Linked DNA regions of Magnetospirillum sp. XM-1. The protein of the gene in region 2 interacts with the protein of the main gene of each other region in a pairwise test. Links are inferred from orthologs where the notes say so. Each region holds a gene or a part of one and is shown on either strand. Other genes may lie near its edges.

Evidence for each region. The genes of interacting proteins can lie anywhere in the genome.
Region 1: the proteins of XM1_RS21375 (region 2) and rplK interact in binary tests that used the Escherichia coli proteins (3 or more experiments, as listed by UniProt). The link is inferred for Magnetospirillum sp. XM-1 from one-to-one orthologs.

What each region holds. Positions count from the first base shown.
Region 1 is NZ_LN997848.1:2,084,537-2,088,030, forward strand. The notes cover bases 1-2,846. They hold rplK (50S ribosomal protein L11), read left to right. Parts: upstream 1-1,130; coding sequence 1,131-1,562; downstream 1,563-2,846. Other genes in these bases: tuf (elongation factor Tu), read left to right, coding at 1-17; secE (preprotein translocase subunit SecE), read left to right, coding at 242-439; nusG (transcription termination/antitermination protein NusG), read left to right, coding at 447-980; rplA (50S ribosomal protein L1), read left to right, coding at 1,567-2,259; rplJ (50S ribosomal protein L10), read left to right, coding at 2,573-2,846. Also shown: more of rplJ, read left to right, coding at 2,847-3,088; rplL (50S ribosomal protein L7/L12), read left to right, coding at 3,138-3,494. UniProt on the Escherichia coli protein: Forms part of the ribosomal stalk which helps the ribosome interact with GTP-bound translation factors.
Region 2 is NZ_LN997848.1:4,669,858-4,677,438, reverse strand. Bases 2,043-4,952 are described here. They hold XM1_RS21375 (50S ribosomal protein L11 methyltransferase), read left to right. Parts: upstream 2,043-3,002; coding sequence 3,003-3,902; downstream 3,903-4,952. Other genes in these bases: XM1_RS21370 (methyl-accepting chemotaxis protein), read left to right, coding at 4,009-4,952; XM1_RS21380 (ATP-dependent helicase), read left to right, coding at 2,043-2,983. In the rest of the region: XM1_RS21385 (hypothetical protein), read right to left, coding at 1-546; more of XM1_RS21380, read left to right, coding at 701-2,042; more of XM1_RS21370, read left to right, coding at 4,953-6,015; XM1_RS21365 (bifunctional diguanylate cyclase/phosphodiesterase), read left to right, coding at 6,159-7,581. UniProt on the Escherichia coli protein: Methylates ribosomal protein L11.

The DNA of each region.
Region 1 (3,494 bases), 2.6 Mb from region 2 along the record:
CCAAGATCGTCGAGTAAATCTCTCGATCCGGCCTTGGCCACATCGCTTCGGCGGTGTTGCCAAGGCCGTCGAGTGTCTGTATAAGGCGTGGCTCCGGTCATGCCGGGTCTGATCCTGGTCCCTGTCTCAGGGGCCGGTGAAGGCTGCAGGAGTGTAGCTCAACTGGTAGAGCACCGGTCTCCAAAACCGGGGGTTGGGGGTTCGAGCCCCTCCACTCCTGCCAACTTTCGACTGTAGAGATATGGCAAAAACGTCTCCGGCCCTTTTCTTCAAGCAGGTTCGCCAGGAAGTCGCCAAGGTTACTTGGCCGACCCGGCGCGAAACCACCGTCTCCACCGGCATGGTGTTCATGATGGTGGTGATCGCCGCCGTCTTCTTCCTGGTCGTTGACCAGATTTTCGCCATGAGCGTGAAGCTCCTGTTCGGTCTGGGAGGCTGAGGACGAGATGGCTACCGCCCGCTGGTACGTGATTCACGTCTATTCCGGCTTCGAGAAGAAGGTCGCCCAGTCCATCCGCGAGCAGGCGGAACAGAAGGGCATGGCCGAGGCTTTCGAGCAGGTTCTGGTGCCGACCGAGGAAGTGGTCGAGGTGCGCCGTGGCGCCAAGGTGAACGCCGAGCGCAAGTTCTTCCCGGGCTATGTCCTGGTGAAGATGGATCTCACCGACGACACCTGGCACCTGGTCAAGAATACACCCAAGGTCACCGGCTTCCTGGGCGGCAAGGGCCGCCCCGTGCCGATCACCGAGCGGGAAGCCGAGCGCATCATCAAGCAGGTGCAGGAAGGCGTCGAGCGCCCCAAGCCCTCCATCACCTTCGAGGTGGGAGAGCAGGTGCGGGTCTCGGACGGCCCCTTCACCTCGTTCAACGGCCTGGTCGAGGAAGTCGACGAGGAGAAGGCCCGCCTCAAGGTGGCGGTGTCGATCTTCGGTCGCTCCACCCCGGTCGAACTGGAATACTCTCAGGTCGAAAAGATCTGAGGGACGTGACCGGAAGCCGCCCCGCCGGACAGGCGCGGGCGGCACCGGTGCTTTTTGTTTTCCGCATCCGGATGTCCGGACGCGGTTTGGAGGGCGGGAGGCGCGCCAACGCCGTACCGCCAACTCTGGTGACAGAGAGAGGATTGTGACATGGCAAAGAAGATCGTGGGCTACGTTAAGCTCCAAGTCCCGGCCGGCAAGGCGAATCCCTCGCCGCCGATCGGTCCCGCGCTGGGTCAGCGCGGCCTGAACATCATGGAATTCTGCAAGGCCTTCAACGCCCAGACTCAGACTCTGGAGCCCGGCATGCCGATTCCGGTGGTGATCACCGCCTATTCCGACCGTACCTTCACCTTCGTGACCAAGACCCCGCCGGTCAGCTACTTCCTGAAGAAGGCCGCCGCGGTGTCCAAGGGCTCGACCACCCCCGGCAAGGGCGGCACGGTCGGCGAAGTGACCATGGCTCAGATCCGTGAGATCGCCGAGAAGAAGATGGCCGATCTCAACGCCAACGACGTCGAGGCCGCGTCCACGATGATCGTCGGTTCCGCCCGTTCCATGGGCCTCAAGGTGGTGGAGTAAGCACATGGCTCGCGAAGGAAAGCGCCTGAAGTCGGCCTATGCCGATATCGACCGCGACAAGTTCTACAGCCTCGCCGATGCGGTGAAGGCCATCAAGACCCGTGCCGTCGCCAAGTTCGACGAGACCATCGAGATCGCGCTGAACCTCGGCGTCGATCCCCGTCACGCCGACCAGATGGTCCGCGGCGTGGTCGAGCTGCCCCACGGCACCGGCAAGACCGTGCGCGTCGCCGTGTTCGCCAAGGGCGACAAGGCCGAGGAGGCCCGCAAGGCCGGCGCCGACATCGTCGGCGAGCAGGATCTGTTCGAGTCCTGCAATGCCGGCAACATGGATTTCGACCGCGTCATCGCCACTCCCGACCTGATGGGTCTGGTGGGCCGTCTCGGTAAGGTGCTGGGCCCGCGCGGCCTGATGCCCAACCCGAAGCTGGGCACCGTGACCGTCAACGTGGCCGAGGCCGTCCGCGCCGCCAAGGCCGGTCAGGTCCAGTTCCGCGTCGAGAAGGCCGGTATCGTTCACGCCGGCATCGGCAAGGCCTCGTTCTCGGAAGAGAAGCTGGCCGAGAACGTCAAGGCGTTCGTCGATGCCATCAACAAGGCGAAGCCCCAGGGCGCCAAGGGCACCTACCTCAAGAAGGTGTCCATCAGCTCGACCATGGGCCCGGGCGTCAAGCTCGACGTCGCCACCCTGGCCTAAGGCCGGGGGACAAAAGGTTTCCCCGACCCGAGAGGGAAGGGGAGAAGGCGGAAGTTCCCTTTAAGGGGACTTCCAACCTGTCCGAGACCGTAGGTGCCCCGTCAAAGGGGCTTGAAGGGGTTCCCCGCCTGCGCAGACAGAGGTCAAAGAACGCTTCCGGTTCCCTTTTCGGGGGGATCGGCACGGCTTGAAGCTTCTGGGACAGGCCACCGGCCTTGCCGGGTGGTTCGCCACCCGACCAGGCCATGGGCAATGGACCGGAACCAGCCGCCATGATGGCGGGGACGTTTCGGCTCTATGTTTGGAGACGAAAGTGGACCGGACACAAAAGACAGAGTGGGTCGGCTCGCTGCAGGGAACGCTCGGAGACGTCGGGCTGGTGGTCGTCACCCATTATTCGGGTCTGACGGTCGCCGAGATGACTGATCTGCGCGGGAAGATGCGTGCGGCTGGCGCCACCTTCAAGGTGACCAAGAATCGTCTCACCAAGCTCGCCCTTGTGGGTACCGAGTTCGAGTCCATCGCCGACCTGTTCGTCGGGCCGACCGCCATCGCCGTTTCGCGCGATCCGGTCGCCGCCGCCAAGGTCGTCGCCGACTACGCCAAGACGAACGACAAGCTCAAGATCCTCGGTGGATCGCTGGGCCCGAATCGTCTGGACGTGGACGGCGTCAAGGCGCTCGCCACGCTGCCGTCGCTCGACGAACTGCGTGCCAAGCTGCTCGGCATGATTTCGACCCCGGCCACCCGTATCGCCGGCGTTCTTCAGGCGCCCGCAGGCCAGTTGGCCCGCGTCCTGAAGGCCAAGGCGGACAAGGACGCCGCGTGAGATTTTTGAACCAATCCCAAGCTTCAAGCTTTTACTAGGAGTGTTTTAAATGGCTGATCTTGCCAAGCTGGTTGACGACCTGTCCGCCCTGACCGTTCTCGAGGCCGCCGAGCTCTCGAAGATGCTGGAAGAGAAGTGGGGCGTTTCCGCCGCCGCTCCGGTGGCCGTCGCCGCCGTTGCCGCCGGTGCCGCTGCCCCGGCTGCCGAAGAGAAGACCGAGTTCGACGTGATCCTCGCCGACGCCGGCGAGAAGAAGATCAACGTCATCAAGGAAGTCCGCGCCATCACCGGCCTGGGCCTGAAGGAAGCCAAGGATCTGGTCGAGGCCGCTCCGAAGCCCGTCAAGGAAGGCGTGGCCAAGGACGAAGCCGAGAAGATCAAGAAGGTTCTGGAAGAGGCCGGCGCC
Region 2 (7,581 bases):
GCCGATCTTCAGCATGGTCAGCCAGTTGTCGGCGCTCGACGCGCCGCCCACCCGTTCGTCGCCGGCCCACTGATAGCGGCTTTCCAGGCCGATCATCAGCTGGCCCGCCGTGTAATAGGCGCTGGCGCCCAGTTGGGCCGTCAGCATGTCGGGGCTGGGACCCGTATCGCTGTGGGTGAAGGCCCAGCCGATTCCCGGTCCACCGCCGATCCACATGTTGTCGATGATGGGGATCATGTAGTGGGGGTTGAATTCCAGGGTCTGGAGCTCAAGTCCGCCATGATCGAAGCGGTTGTAGCTGAACTGGTCGCGGATCTTGCCATAGGGCAGCTGGATCAGCGGATCGTCGATGGCGATCTCGAAGCCGCCGGCCAGGCCGCTGCCCACGGAGGAATCGGGAACCAGAACCCCCATCTTGAGGGCCACGGTGGTGTTGGGGGACCAGCCGGGCTGCGAAGCTGCCGGAATGGCCCATTCGCCGCCCCAGGCGGGCAAGGCGATGGCCGTCAGGGCGAGGGTGGCGGCGAGGAGAAGACGTTTGCGCATGGCGGACCTCCCTGACTTGGGTGGAACGCGCTCTTAATGGATCGAGTCTGGGCCTTGGCCGCCCACGCTTCAATGAACCGCCTCACACAGCCGCATTGCAGGAATAGCGGGACAGGCGTTGCGTCGCCCGGTGGGTTCGGCCACACTCCGCCCCATGTCCGATCCCTTCGCCCTTGACGACGAGGCGCCCTCCGCGCTGTCTTTCCCCCGTGCATCCGGTCCCCGGCCGGTGCCGCTGGACGCCCCTTGGCTGAAGGGGCTGAACCCCGAGCAGTTCCAGGCGGTGACCACCACCGACGGGCCGGTGCTGGTGCTGTCGGGGGCCGGCACCGGCAAGACCAAGGTGCTGACGTCGCGTCTGGCCCACATCCTGGCGTCGGGCCTGGCCCAGCCCTGGCAATGCCTGGCGGTGACCTTCACCAACCGCGCGGCGCGCGAGATGAAGGAGCGCGTCGGCCAGCTGGTCGGCCCGGTGGCCGACGGCATCTGGCTGGGCACCTTCCATTCGCTGTGCCTGCGCATCCTGCGCTCCCATGCCGAGGCGGTCGGGCTTTCCGGCGATTTCACCGTGCTGGACGCCGACGACCAGATGCGGGTCTTAAAGCAGGTGATGGCCGACGCCCATGTGGATGCCAAGGCCACGCCACCCCAGGGACTGATGGCCACCATCCAGCGCTGGAAGGACCGCGCGGTCACCCCCGACAAGGCGGCGGCCGACGGGGGCGCCGAGGGCCAGGCCAAGGCGCTGTACCGCGCCTACCAGGAGCGGCTCAAGGCTCTCAACGCCTGCGATTTCGGCGACCTGCTGCTGCATGTGCTGACCGTGTTCCTGTCCGACGCGGAAGCCCTGGCCCGCTGGCAGGGCCGTTTCCGCTACCTGCTGGTGGACGAATACCAGGACACCAACGTGGCCCAGTATCTGTGGCTGCGCCTGTTGGCCCAGACCCATCGCAACATCTGCTGCGTCGGCGACGACGACCAGTCCATCTATTCCTGGCGCGGCGCCGAGGTGGGCAACATCCTGCGCTTCGAGAAGGACTTCCCCGGGGCCAAGGTGGTGCGCCTCGAAAGCAATTACCGCTCGACCCCCCACATCCTGGCGGCGGCCTCGGCCCTGATCGCCAACAATGCCGGGCGGCTGGGCAAGACGCTGCGCCCCGGTCTGGCCCATGACGATTCCGCCATCGAGAAGATCCGCACCATGGCGGTGTGGGACGGCGAGGCCGAGGCGCGCCTCGTGGTCGAGGAGATCGAGGCGCTGCAGCGCAAGGGCGAGAAGCTGTCCTCCATGGCCATCTTAGTGCGCGCCGGCTTCCAGACCCGCGAGTTCGAGGAACGGCTGATCACCACCGGCATTCCCTATCGCGTCATCGGCGGACCGCGCTTCTACGAGCGGCTCGAGATCCGTGACGCCATGGCCTATCTGCGCCTGGTGGTCTCGGCCTCGGACGGGCTGGCCTTCGAGCGGATCGTCAACACGCCCAAGCGCGGTCTGGGCGAGGCCGCCATCCAGACCATCCACCTTGCCGCCCGCGCCGAGCAGGTGCCGCTGCTGGAGGCCGCCCGCCGGCTGACCGGCACCGACGAGTTGAAGCCCAAGCCGCGTCAGGCCCTGGCCAAGTTCGTCGAGGATGTGGACCGCTGGCGCTCGCTGCTCGATTCCATGCCCCACGCCGAGCTGGCCGCCACGATCTTGGACGAATCCGGCTATGTGGACATGTGGAAGGCCGACAAGTCGGCCGACGCGCCGGGCCGGGTGGAGAACCTGAAGGAACTGGTGGCGGCGCTGGAGGAATACGATTCGCTGCCCAGCTTCCTCGAACACGTGGCCCTGGTCATGGAAAACGATTCCAAGGCCGAAGCCGACAGCGTGGTGATCATGACGCTGCACGGGGCCAAGGGGCTGGAATTCGATTCGGTGTTCCTGCCCGGCTGGGAGGAGGAGGTCTTCCCCCATATCCGCGCTCTGTCCGAATCCGGCACCTCCGGGCTGGAGGAGGAGCGTCGCCTGGCCTATGTGGGGCTGACGCGGGCCCGCAAGCGGGTGCTGGTCACCTTCGCCGCCAACCGCCGCATCTACAACCAGTGGAAATCCCAGCTGCCGTCCCGCTTCGTCGAGGAACTGCCCGAGTCCCATGTGGAACGCTCGGGCGAGCGCGGGCTGTACGGCGGCGGGCTGGCGGAATCCAAGGCGGCCTGGAACGATCCCGCCTGGAGCCGTGCCCGCTTCGGCCAGCCCCGTGCGGCCGCCGCGCCCACCGCCTGGAGCCAGCCCAAGGCCCGTCAGAGCGAAGGCGGCTTCAAACCGGGCCAGCGGGTCTTCCACGACAAGTTCGGCAACGGCACCGTGCTGTCGCTGGACGGCAACAAGCTGGAGATCGCCTTCGACAAGGCGGGAACCAAGAAGGTGCTCGACAGTTTCGTTTCGGCGATTTGATCCTTTCGGAGTGATTTTGATGCCCCCCGTTTTCCCCGACATCTGGCGCCTGCGCCTCACCGTTTCCATGGAGACCCTTCCGGTGTTCGAGGAGGTGTTCGAGCGCCACGCCGAGGCGGTGACCATGTTCATGGAGGACCGCTCGGGCATCTCGGACGGCGAGTGCGACTGGTTCCTGGAGGGCTTCTCGCGCACGCCGCCCGACCGGACCGCCATCGTCGCAGGCCTGTCCGCCGTGGCCGCCGCCAACGGCATCGACGTCCCGCCGTTGGGCATCGAGATGCTGCCCAACGTGGATTGGGTGCTGGAGAACCTGCGTGATTTCCCCCCCATCGCCGCCGGCCGCTTCTTCGTCCACGGCTCCCACTGGGACGGCAAGCCGCCGGTGGGCTCCATCGGCATCGAGATCGACGCCGGCACCGCCTTCGGCTCGGGCGAGCACGCCACCACGCGGGGCTGCCTGCTGGCCCTGGATTCCCTGGTCAAGAAGCACCGCCGCCGGGCCGTGCTTGATCTGGGCTCCGGCTCGGGCATTCTCGGCATCGCGGCGGCCAAGTGCTGGGCCTCCATGGTGGTCTGCACCGATATCGACCCCTCGGCGGTCAAGGTCCTGGCCGGCAATGCCGCCAATAACGGTGTGGCCCGCTTCGTCACCGCCGTGGTCAGCGACGGCTACCGCAATCCGGTGGTGGGGCGCGGCAAGCCCTACGACCTGATCTTCTCCAACATCCTGGCGCGACCGCTGTGCCGCTTCGCCCCCGATCTCGCCACCCATCTGGCGCCCGGCGGGCTGGCGATCCTGTCGGGCTTGCTGGAGCGCCAGGAGCGCATGGTCATGGCCAATCACGAGCGCCAGGGCCTGACCCTGAAGCAGCGGATCGTCATCGACGGTTGGGCAACCCTGGTGATCGGACGCTGATCTCCGGTTCATACCTTAGACCGTAAGACATAGTGTCTATGACCTGAGATTCAGCCATAGGGCGACTTACCTGTCCTCAGTGATTTCCCGATTCGGGGAGGGGGACATGCCCATGTTTCGCCTGTCGCTGAAGATCCGGATTTTCGCCGCCGTCGGGCTGGTCGGGCTCGCCGCCATCGCCATGGCCCTGGTGGGCATCCGCTCCATGGCCACCTATCACCAGCATGTGATGGAGATGCAAGGCGCATCCCAGCGCGCGGTGATCGGCGAGAGGGTCAACGGGCTGATCAACGCCGTGGTGATGGATTCACGCGGCATCTACATGAGCCGGGACGCCAAGGAAGTGGAGAAATACGCTCCGCCTCTCCTCAAGAACGTCGCCGAGATCAACCGGCTGATGGCCGAGTGGACCGCCCTGGTCCCCGAGGCGGAGCGAAGCGCCTTCAAGCCGGCGATCGAGCATGCCGCCCAGTTCGCCGCCTTCCGCACCGAACTGGTGCGCCTGGGGCGCGAGGTCGGCGCGCCCCAGGCCCGGGTCTTCGGCGACAACGACGCCAACCGCGCCAACCGCCAGGAGCTGAACAAGCAGATCGAGATCCTGGCCTCCGCCAACGCCGCCCGGGTGGTCGAAGTGGTCAAGGGCCTGGACGATTTCTACGAAAGCCGCCTGCAGGCCATGGTGTGGCTGGCGGTGCTGGGACTGGCCGCCGGCATCGGCTGGGCGGCGTGGACCGCCTTCCGCCGGGTGTCGCAGCCCATCAACCGCCTGACTGAAACCATGCGGGACCTGGCCGGAGGGAATCTTTCGGTCAACATCCCCTCGGTCGAGGCCCATGACGAACTGGGCGAGATGGCGCGCGCGGTCCGGGTGTTCCGCGACGCCATGCGCGAGGCGGAAGCCTTGCGCGCCGCCCAGGAGCAGGAGCGGGACGCCGCCTTCGCCGAGCGCGTCGCGGCGCTGCAGAACATGGCCGAGACGGTGGAACTGGAGACCCGCGCCGCCGTCGAGCAGGTGGCCAGCCAGACCTCGCTGATGGCCGACAACGCCGGCCAGATGGCGCAATCGGCCGGCGCGGTGGGCGGCAGCAGCCAAAGCGTCGCCGCCGCCGCCACCCAGGCGCTGTCCAACGCCCAGACGGTCTCGGCCGCCGCCGAGCAATTGTCGGCCTCCATCCATGGCATCGGCGAGCAGATCGCCACCGCCAACCGCGTCACCGGCGGGGCGGTGGCCGCCGCCGACAAGGCCCAGGACACCATCGTCCGCCTGTCGGCGGCGGTGAACCGCATCGGCGAGGTCGCCAACCTGATCCAGAGCATCGCGTCGCAGACCAACCTGCTGGCCTTGAACGCCACCATCGAGGCGGCCCGGGCCGGCGAGGCGGGCAAGGGCTTCGCCGTCGTCGCCAACGAGGTCAAGAACCTCGCCAACCAGACCGCCAAGGCCACCGAGGAGATCTCGGCCCAGATCGGCGAGGTCCAGGCCAGCACCGCCGAGGCCGTCGCCTCGGTGGGCGAGATCACCGGGGCCATCCAGGAGGTGGAGGGAGTCTCGGTCAGCGTGGCCGAAGCCATCCGCCAGCAGAACGCCGCCACCCAGGAAATCGCCCGCAACATCACCGAGACCACCCGCGCCGCCCAGGAGGTGGCCCAGCGTATCGCCGAAGTCTCGGAGGAAGCGGGCGCCACCGGCGAACGCGCTGCCCGGGTCAACGCCATCTCGCTGGACGTGGCCCATTCCATCGAGGCGCTGAAAAGCGTCATCGTCCGGGTGGTGCGCACCGCCACCAAGGAGGTCGACCGCCGCAATTCCCCGCGCTACGCCCTGGGCGTCAAGGGGTCGGTGGATATGGACGGCCAGGAGGTGCCGGTGGTGTTCGACGAGGTGTCCGAACAGGGCCTGACCATTCAGGGCGACGTCTGTCCGGTGGGCAAGGGCATGCGGGTCAAGGTGCGCATCGAGGGCTGCTCGGTGGCGCTGTCCATGGTCGGTCGCGAATGCGAGAACGGACGTCTGCACGGCAATCTCGAACTCAGCCCCGATGTGGAAGGCCGCTGGCAGGAGGAGTTCCAGCGCCTGATCGCCGGACGCCGGCCCATTCGGGACGCGGCCTGATCGGGCCGGAGCGGAAAAGCGTCAGTTTCCGCTCCAATCAGGCACGTTTCGTCGCGAATTGTGGAAAGGTTGGACATGCGCGGTCTTGATGAGTATCAAGAGCGCGGGGGATAGGGCGTCGACCTGATGTGTTCTGGGGGGAAATGGACGACGTGACAATCAAGGCCAGGATCAGCATCACCCGCGTGGTGTTTCTGCTGTCTCTGACGGCCACCGTGCTGGCGCTGGGGGTGGTCGTCCTCATATCGGGACACGTGCGCGAAAAGTCGGTGCACGACCTTGCCCGCGACGAGGCGCGCCAGACCTCGACCCTGGTGTTCGAGACCCTTTACGCCGCCATGCGCAAGGGGTGGAGCAAGGACGAGATCAACGAGGTGATCACCCGTCTGCAGGACGCGCTGCCGGACCTGTCGATTCACGTGATCCGCGGCAAGCCGGTGATCGAGCAGTTCGGCGAGATCGGCAACGACGCCAGGCTGGTCAGCATCGATCCCATGCTGCGCGAGGTGTTCTCCACCGGCAAGGAGACGCTGCTGCCCAGTCCCACCGGCATCCGCTACCTCTATCCCCTGATCGTCAAGGAAGAGTGCCTGGCCTGTCACACCATGGCCAAGGTGGGCGACATCAACGGCGTCATCGACATCGTCTATCCGGTGCATGCCCTGAAGGTGTCGCTCGACTACGTGCTGAACACCGTGCTGGCCTATTTCTTCGCCATCCTGCTGCTGCTGTCGGTGGCGCTGTATTTCAAGCTGAAGATCTTCGTCGCCAAGCCCATCACCAACATGGTCTCGCTGATGCAGGAGATCATCTTGCACACCGACCTGTCGCGCCGGGTGGAGACCAACGGCATCATCTCCGAAGTGGCCGACCTGTCCGACTACTTCAACAGGCTGCTGCGCACGGTGGAGGACTACCAGCACCGGCTGGAAGACCTGTCCATCCGCGATCCGCTGACCCGGCTGTACAACCGCCGCAAGTTCGACGAATTCCTGGACCACGAGATCGACCGCACCCAGCGGCACGGCCATCCCTTCTGCCTGGCCCAGATCGATCTGGACGACTTCAAGAACATCAACGACACCTTCGGCCATCCCATCGGCGACCTGGTGCTGAAGGAACTGGCCAGCGTTCTGTACCGCGAGGTGCGGCGCACCGACGTGGTGGCCCGCGTGGGCGCCGACGAGTTCGCCGTGCTGCTGCCTGAAACCACCATGGAGGAAGGCATCGCGGCGGCCGAGAAGCTGCGCCAGGCGGTGGCCGATTGCCAACTGGGCCTGCCGGTGGGCGGCGTGCGCATCACCGCCTCCATCGGCCTGGTGAGCTATCCCGAAAACGCCGACGACGCCCAGAAGCTGGCCATCGCCGCCGACGTGGCCATCTACAAGGCCAAGCGTTCGGGCAAGAATCAGGTGTCGGTGATCGGCGAGGGCGAGGACGCCACCGTCGCCATCTTCAGCCAGGGCGAGATGGTGCGTTCGGCCCTGGCCGAGGGGCGGCTGGTGCCGTTCTTCCAGCCCATCGTCGCCGCCGAGGATGGCTCGGTCGCCGCATACGAGGTGCTGG